Regions from separate parts of the Jeotgalicoccus sp. S0W5 genome, predicted to be linked through region 1. Evidence: predicted binding sites of a transcription regulator. Region 1 holds the regulator's gene; the other holds the start of a gene.

Region 1 (4,417 bases):
AGTTCCTTATGAGAAACCATTATATCATTCAGTTTTAATAGGTACTATAATTTTTTGGAAAGCGTTATAATTATTATTAAGAAAATTCTAAGGAGAATGAATATGTTAGATTATCTAATGACCTTGGACCCTTGGCTACAGGCACTTATAGCAACCTTGTTCACATGGACAATGACGGGGCTCGGTGCAGCAGTTGTCTTTTTAACTAAAGGTGTTAGTGAAAACTTTTTAAATATCACGCTTGGCTTTGCAGGCGGTATCATGGTGGCCGCGAGTTTTTGGTCGCTTTTATCACCTGCGATTGATGCGAGTGCAGATAATCCAATAGGAGAATGGTTCCCTGCTTTAATCGGCTTTTTAGGCGGTGCCTTATTTATTTACTTCTTCGATAAAATTATCCCTCACCGTCATAGGGGAGAACACACTGCTGAGGGGCTTACAGTTGCTAGCTCCAGAAGAAGTACCTTACTAGTAACATCCTTAACACTTCACAATATTCCTGAAGGACTCTCTATCGGTATTCTCTTCGGTGCAGCAGGGTTGAGTCAAGATCCAGTCATGATTGCCAGTGCACTTACCTTAGCAGTAGGGATTGGTCTACAAAATATCCCAGAAGGTACTGCAGTTTCCATGCCGTTAAGAGCAGAGGGTGCATCTAAATTTCGAGCATTCTTTTGGGGCTGGATGTCAGCAATCGTTGAGCCGATGGCAGCACTTGTTGGTGTCTTGCTTGTGGCCTCAATGGAGCCAGTATTGCCGTATGCTTTAGCTGCAGGTGCAGGTGCAATGATATTTGTGGTGGTGGAGGAAGTTATTCCAAGCACACAAAAAAATGGTCATTCCGATGCAGCAGTCTTTGCATTCCTGATTGGATTTTCTGTGATGATGGTATTAGACGTAGCTTTAGGATAACAAAAAAGCCTCTAGGGTCTTCCCTAGAGGCTTAAAATTTATAAATTTTAATAGAAGAAACCGATGATTACAGAGCTTAAGATAGATACAAGAGTCGCACCGTATACTAGTTTAAGGCCGAATCTCGCAACTTTGTCTCCGCTCTCACCGTGAAGTCCTTTAACAGAACCAGCGATGATACCGATTGAACCAAAGTTAGCAAATGAGATTAAGAATACTGAAATCATTGCTTGTGTCTTCTCAGAAAGTCCTTCTGCAACATTTATGAATTCAAGAATTGCAACAAATTCGTTAGTGATTAACTTAGTTGCCATTAATGAACCGGCAGTTTGTGCCTCAGCCCAAGGAATACCCATTAGGAAGGCAACTGGCATAAAGATGTAGCCCAAGATATCTTGGAATGAAAGGTTTGAACCAGGAATTAATAAGAAAATCTGGTTCAGTAAACCGATTAGAGCGATGAAACCAATTAACATCGAACCAACGACGAGTACGATTTTACCACCATCGATGATGTAATCACCAAGGACTTGGAAGAAAGATTTACCTTTTTCTGGATTAGTTGAGATTTCAATGTCACCATCTTCGATAACTTCATCATATGGATTGATGATGTGTACGATGATGTAAACACTGAATAAGTTCAGTACAATCGCAATGATGACAAATTGAGGGTCTAACATTGTAAAGAATGCGCCGACAATAGAAAGTGAAATTGAACTCATTGCCTGTGCAGCTAATGTATATAAACGACGTGTTGTAAGCTTAGGCAGCTGATTTTTAAGAGATACGAATACCTCTGACTGTCCAAGCATCATAGATGCCGCACCATTGTATGACTCGATGTATGGCATTCCAGTAATCTTAGTCAGTAAGAAGCCTAATCCTTTTATGATGAAAGGTAAGATTCTAGTGTAAGAAAGAATACCGATAATTGCTGAGATAAAGATGATCGGTATAAGCACGTTGAATAGGAATACATCAACTGGTTCGCCTTCCGCGTTCGTCATCAAATCTCCAAACACAAATTGTGCACCTTCTCTTGCATATCCTAGTAAGTAGTCGAAACCGTTCGCTAAACCAAGGATAATCGTTTGTCCACCCGTAGTGTTAAGGAATAAGAACGTAGCGATAAACTGTAATGCAACTAATATTAATATGTTCTTCCAATGTTTGAACGCAAGTTTTTTGTTGCTACTTGCAATCCAAGCAAGAAAGACAGTGAATAGTATACCAACTATTCCCATTACAATACTCATTGTGAAAGCCTCCAAAAATTATTATGTAAGAAATATTGAAAATGATTTCATTTGTAAATTATATACCAAATGATACATTTATGCGATACTAAATTATTATAATGCAACCGGTTCCAAAAATAAACCCTTTTAATTAAAAATAAACATGTTATTTGCCAATTTTGTTCACAACTTGTATACTTTAGTCAAAGTAGGTCAAGGGAGAGTGATGAGATGCGTAATATGTCGGATATTATTGAAAAATATTTAAAAGAAATGATTGAGAAATCCGGTAACGAAGTCGTTGAAATAAAACGTGCGCACATCGCTGAAAAATTTGATTGCGTACCGTCGCAGTTAAACTATGTTATCAAAACGCGTTTTACAAATGAACATGGCTACGTCGTTGAAAGTAAACGTGGCGGTGGCGGCTATATAAGAATCACCAAAGTAGAAACACATTCTGAGACAGAATACTTAGCGCACTTACAAAATCTTATTGGGGATAACATATCTCAGTTGAATGCGGGTCACCTTGTTCAATCAATGTTTGAAAATGGTGTTATTACCTATAGAGAAGCACAGATCATCGATGCTGTTATGGAAAGAGAAGTTCTATCCATTGAGTTACCTTATAGAGACCGCTTAAGAGCGAAAATTTTACGCCGTGTAATCACGGCAATACTGTACGCTAAGGAGTGAATATATGAAGTGTGAGATATGTAACGAAAATGAAGCCACAGTCCATATTTCGGAAGACTTAGGTCTTGCTCAAAATGTACGGTATTTGTGTGAGCAGTGTGCTGAAAAATCGCTACACGTGAATGACTATCAAGTGGATAATCCTTTTGACATCCATACATTACTGAAGATGTTAGCGGCTAATGCAGAGAAAAAAGAGGTTGAAGTTGAAGCGCCTGAATGTCCATCATGTGGTTCAACATTAAGAAGCGTCGTCGACAATGGCTTGTTTGGTTGTAGTTATTGCTATGACTACTTCGGCGAATACGTACCTCAAATTGTTGAACGTGTGCAGCTGAACCAAAATAGACATCTTGGGAAGATTCCTCATCAAAAAGTAGATGCACTGCGCCTCAAAAGAGACATAGAGTCCTTACAACAGAGACTAGATGACAAGGTGAAAACCCAGGCCTTTGAAGAAGCAGCGGTGATTAGAGACCAGATTCAGGCACTGAAGGATGGTGAGTCACATGGAGAATAATATTAGTAAGTGGCTCAATAGAACAGCAGTCACTGATATTGAACTTTCCTCACGTGTGAGGCTAGCACGGAATATTAATGGTGTACCTTTCACACATATGCTTGAAGATGATGAAGACATCACAGCGCTTGGTAAAATAGTAGAGAAAACTTTACCTAATTTGACTCGTCTCCGCTTATCTGAATTTACTGATGTAGGCCGTGCCTTATTGGTCGAAAAGCATTTGATTAGTCCTAGATTTTCACAAAATGGAGAAAGTGTCTTCATCAATGAAGAGGAAGACGTGTCGGTGATGATTGGTGAGGAAGATCATTTACGAATTCAAAGTCTCGGTGTAAATGAATCCCTTGAGTCGCTATACGAGAAAGCAAGTGCTATAGATGATACATTAGAGAGTAAGATAGAGTATGCATTTGATGAACGATACGGCTATCTTACAGCTTGCCCGACTAATCTAGGGACAGGAATGAGAGCCTCTATAATGCTGCATTTACCTGCCTTGACAGCCTTGAAAAGAATTCAACGTTTTCATAATAATTTAACGCGCTTTGGTTTTACTTTACGAGGTATATACGGGGAAGGGTCTAAGCCCATTGGTTCTGTTTACCAGTTATCGAATCAAGTGACGCTTGGTTTTAGTGAAACAGATATCATTGAAAATTTGACAGAATTAAAAGAACGCATTATTGAAGAAGAACGTAGCGCAAGAGAGCAATTAAAAACTTTAGAAACCTGTGACGCTGTCAATCGTTCTTTTGGTATTCTACAATACGCCTACAAATTACCTTTAAAAGAAGCAGCAATGCATTTGAGTAATGTGAAACTAGGGATTGATTTAGGCTATATAGATTTTGACCGTTTTAACTTTCAAGCATGGTTTCAACAAATCCAACCGGCTTTTATTAGCCAAAAACTGAATGAATTTGAATATGACACTAGTCGACCAAATAATCAGCACGAAAGATTACGGGCGACACTGACACGCGAACTATTAGGAGGGAAATAGATGCTATTTGGAAAACTGACAGAGCGAGCACAAAAAGTA
Region 2 (4,417 bases), on a different contig from region 1:
TTAATACCCGCTCTTGCTCTAATTACTGCGTCAGCAACTAAATCGACAGCTTCATCTTGACCGACGACACGTTCATGAAGAATGTCCGATAATTTCAAGAGTTTTTCCTTTTCAGTTTCAACAAGTTTTGTAACCGGAATACCTGTCCATTGGCTCACGATAAAACCAATTTCCTCTTCGGTCACAACTTCTCTAATAATTCTATTGTCAGATGATTCTTCTTGTTGCATTTCTTTTTCATATTCTTCGAGTGCTTTTTCTAACTGTGGTAATTTACCATGTCTAAGTTCTGCCGCACGTTCAAGCTCATAATTGTTCTCTGCGTCTTCTAATTCCTGACGTACTTTGTCAACTTCAGCTCGTTTGTCATTCACTCTTTGAATTTGTTCTTTTTCTTTCTCAACTTTGTTTTGAAGTGTAGACTGGCTCTCTTTCATATCCGCTAATTCTTTTTGGAGTTCGGATAGACGCGCTTGTGAAACTTGGTCATCTTCTCCTTTTAAAGCTTGTTCCTCGATTTCAAGTTGCATTACCTTACGATTAATCTGATCAAGTTCAGTTGGGTTCGATCCCATCTCTGTTCGTATCGTCGCACTCGCTTGGTCCATGAGGTCAATTGCCTTATCTGGTAAGAAGCGATCTGTAATATAACGGTCTGATAGTTCTGCAGCTGCAACAAGGGCACGGTCTGTAATTCTTACACCGTGGTGCACTTCATAGCGCTCTTTTAGACCGCGCAGAATTGAAATAGTATCCTCTACATCAGGCTCTGGTACTTGAACCTTTTGGAAACGTCTTTCTAAGGCAGAGTCTTTTTCGATATACTCACGATATTCGTTTGTTGTTGTTGCCCCAATACAGTGTAGCTCACCTCGTGCAAGCATAGGCTTAAGCATATTGCCTGCATCCATTGCACCATCAGTTTTACCAGCCCCAACAAGCATGTGGATTTCATCAATAAATAGAATAATTCTTCCTTCAGATTCCTTAATTTCTTTAAGCACAGCTTTTAATCGTTCTTCAAACTCACCACGGAATTTCGCACCCGCAACTAGTGAAGTAAGATCGAGTTCAAAAACTGTCTTATCTAAGAGACTATCTGGAACATCCTTACGTACAATTCTTTGGGCAAGTCCTTCGACAATTGCCGTTTTACCCACACCAGGTTCACCAATTAGTACTGGATTATTTTTTCTCTTACGACTTAAAATTCGAATCGTATCTCTGATTTCTTCATCACGACCAATGACCGGATCTACCTTACCATTTCTGACTTCTTCAACAAGGTCACGCCCATATTTTTCTAATACTTCATATTGATTTTCAGGATTTTGACTCGTCACGTGGTTACCCCCTCTTATTTTCTTCACTATTTCTTTAACAACTTCATCCTTATTACCTACAGCACTGCTTAAAATATCATCAATTTTTAGCGCTGCTAGAAATATGTGTTCCTGAGAGATATAATCATCTTTCATATCAACCATAAGTTTTTCTGCTTCATTATATAACTGCGAAAAACCTTGCGACATATAGACACCATATTCTATATTATCGCCACTTACCTTATTGTATTTTGCTAATTTTTCATCATAACGTTTAATTATATTATCAATGTTGATGTTTGCTCTTTCTAGAATGTCAGCACTCATGCTATCTTCAATCAATAGCATTGCTTTTAGTATTGACTCTAGCTCAATTGCCTGAAGTTTAAGATCAACTGTCAGACCTTGAGCACGTTCAACGATTTGTTGAACTTTAACTGTCATCTTATTTATATCCATTTAAACCACCTCTAATCAATAAATTAAAGTGTTTGACCAAATTTGACCATAACTTAATTATACACTTTAAGAAGATTAAATCAAGTAATTGATAGCAATTTAAGACAATTTGTCTTATATTAAATGATGTACATTTTAAGGAGGATCACCTCATGGAAATCATTACTATTATCAAATATGCTTTTCTTGGTTTATTACAGGGCATTACAGAACCAATTCCCGTATCATCTAGTGGTCATTTAGTCATTGCCAGGGAGCTATTCAATATCGAAGCACAAGGTCTTTCTTTTGAAATATTTTTAAATACGGCTTCCCTTATTGCAATCTTGTTCATCTATCGAGATGATATCATTAGTATCATCAATAATTTGTTTAGATATTTATTTAAAGGCGCGAGAGACGATGATGCAATTACTGATTTTAAATATACGATTTGCCTAATTATCGCGACGATTCCAGTTGGTGTTGCAGGGCTACTGCTTAAAGATGTGATCGGTGATAATATTTCTGTTGGCTTCGTAGGACTTATGCTGCTTGTAACAGGTATTGCACTTTGGTTTATTAAAAATAAAAGAGGCGATAAGAGGGATGGAGACCTGACAATTAAAGATTCTATAATAGTTGGTCTATCTCAATGTATAGCATTAACACCTGGAATTAGCCGCAGTGGTGCAACAATTGTTGGTTCCATTGCAGTTGGTCTTAGCCAGAAAAACGCACTAAGATTTGCATTTCTTCTTTATATTCCAGTATCTCTTGGTACAGCTTTAATATCCGTTGGAGATATCGTTAACGACCCTAACATGGATACACTATGGTTAGCATATTTAATTGCCTTTATTATTACACTTATCGCAACATATTTTGCAGTTAAATGGTTACAAAATGTGATGGAAAAAGGTAATTTGATTATCTTCGTTTACTACTGTTTTGCTTTAGGCGCTTTTTCAATCCTATATCAGTTTATTTGGGCATAATAATTCAATGGATCCAATCGGTTAACAACCAAATTCACCACAATACAAAAAAGCTATGAGAAGATAATTCTTCTCATAGCTTATTATTTATATTAGCTTACACCAAGTGCAATTTTAGCGTAACGACTCATCTTGTCTTTGTCCCATGGTGGATTCCAGACGATGACTACTTGAACATCATTTACCTCAGGTAGTTCTGAAAGTACGTGCTCAACTTGACCAATAATTTGTGGTCCCATTGGGCAACCCATTGAAGTTAAAGTCATTTCAACACCTGCTGTACCTTCGTCATCTAAATTTACACCATAAACTAAGCCTAAGTTTACAATATCTATACCGAGTTCCGGGTCAATGACATTCTCTAGCGCACCGTACATGCTTTCTTCCATTGCTTTATCCAACATAATCACTCCTCACCTAGTATATGTAATACTTACTATACCAAAAATTATACATTCGATAAATATAAATGCTATTATTGAGAAGAAACATTATTCTTACATACTGACAAAAGGGAGATTTATATGGATAAGCATTTAGTTTGTTTAGACTTAGACGGCACACTTTTAACTGATGAGAAGAATATCAGTCCTTACACAAAGAAAGTGCTGACAACGTTGAAACAACAGGGCCATGAGCTAATGATTTCAACTGGCCGTCCGTATCGTGCCAGTGTACCCTACTATAAGGAATTAAAAATGACGACACCTGTTGTAAACTTTAACGGTGCTTTCGTCCACCATCCTACAGATTTTGACTTCCAAATCATGCATGAAACATTGGATAAGGAAGTTACAAAAGAAATTGCTAAAAAAGTTCCTGAATTAAATATTAAAAATATTGTCGCTGAAATTAAAGATAATATTTATATCCACTATCACGATAGCGTCCTATTCGACGCCTTCACCATGGGCAACCCTAAAATAAGTGTTGGCGAACTTCAAGATACAGTTACAGAGGACGTTACTTCTATTCTTGTTCAGGCAGAAGAGAGTGAAATGCCTCATATTCGTAAGACTCTAGATGAGTTATTTGCTGAAGTAATCGAACAACGTCGCTGGGGTGCGCCTTATCCTGTCTTAGAAATAATCAAAAAAGGTATTAATAAGGCGGTTGGTGTGGATTACGCCAGAGAGTATTTGGGAATTCCACAAAGTAGAACAATCGCTTTTGGAGATGAAGACAACGACACTGAAATGCTACAGTATGTTGAACATGGTGTCGCAATGAAGAATGGTATCGACGATATCAAAAATGTGTCTAAATATATTACAGAATATAACAATAACAATGACGGTATTGGACATTTCCTTAATGAATTTTTCGATCTCCGTCTTAAACCATAGGGAGGGTTATCTATGAAATTATTTATTGATAGTTGCTCAGATTTAAGCTTAGAACGTGCCAAGGAGTTAGACATTGAAGTGCTCCCTTTGAAGATTCAACTCGACGACAAAAGCTACCTAGACCAACTCGAGATAACTAGTGATGAAGTCATCACAGCAATCAAGGAAGGTAAAAGACCATTAACAAGTCAACCAAATCCCGAAAGTTATTTTGAGTTGTTTGAGGCATATGTAAAAGAAGGTACACCAATCATATACCTTGGCTTTTCAAGTGAACTTTCCGGGGCATTCCAAAGTTCAGTCATTGCAC

What was found. Region 1 encodes CtsR, which represses protease genes until heat stress. Its sites were predicted from a motif close to ATGGTCAATAAAGGTCAAACA; they were not measured.
Region 2: clpB (ATP-dependent chaperone ClpB) is a predicted target of CtsR. The motif match lies at 1,814-1,834, and genes of this name have one in related genera.

The regions. Positions count from the first base shown of each region.
Region 1 is NZ_SIRQ01000004.1:214,859-219,275, reverse strand. Features, by position in the region: gene EYB29_RS07580 (ZIP family metal transporter) at 103-912, shown strand; gene EYB29_RS07575 (NupC/NupG family nucleoside CNT transporter) at 960-2,171, opposite strand; gene EYB29_RS07570 (CtsR family transcriptional regulator) at 2,385-2,852, shown strand; gene EYB29_RS07565 (UvrB/UvrC motif-containing protein) at 2,857-3,372, shown strand; gene EYB29_RS07560 (protein arginine kinase) at 3,362-4,378, shown strand; gene EYB29_RS07555 (ATP-dependent Clp protease ATP-binding subunit) at 4,379-4,417, shown strand, end outside.
Region 2 is NZ_SIRQ01000018.1:121,283-125,699, forward strand. Features, by position in the region: gene clpB (ATP-dependent chaperone ClpB) at 1-1,784, opposite strand, end outside; gene EYB29_RS10480 (undecaprenyl-diphosphate phosphatase) at 1,937-2,761, shown strand; gene EYB29_RS10485 (metal-sulfur cluster assembly factor) at 2,854-3,150, opposite strand; gene EYB29_RS10490 (Cof-type HAD-IIB family hydrolase) at 3,286-4,107, shown strand; gene EYB29_RS10495 (DegV family protein) at 4,120-4,417, shown strand, end outside.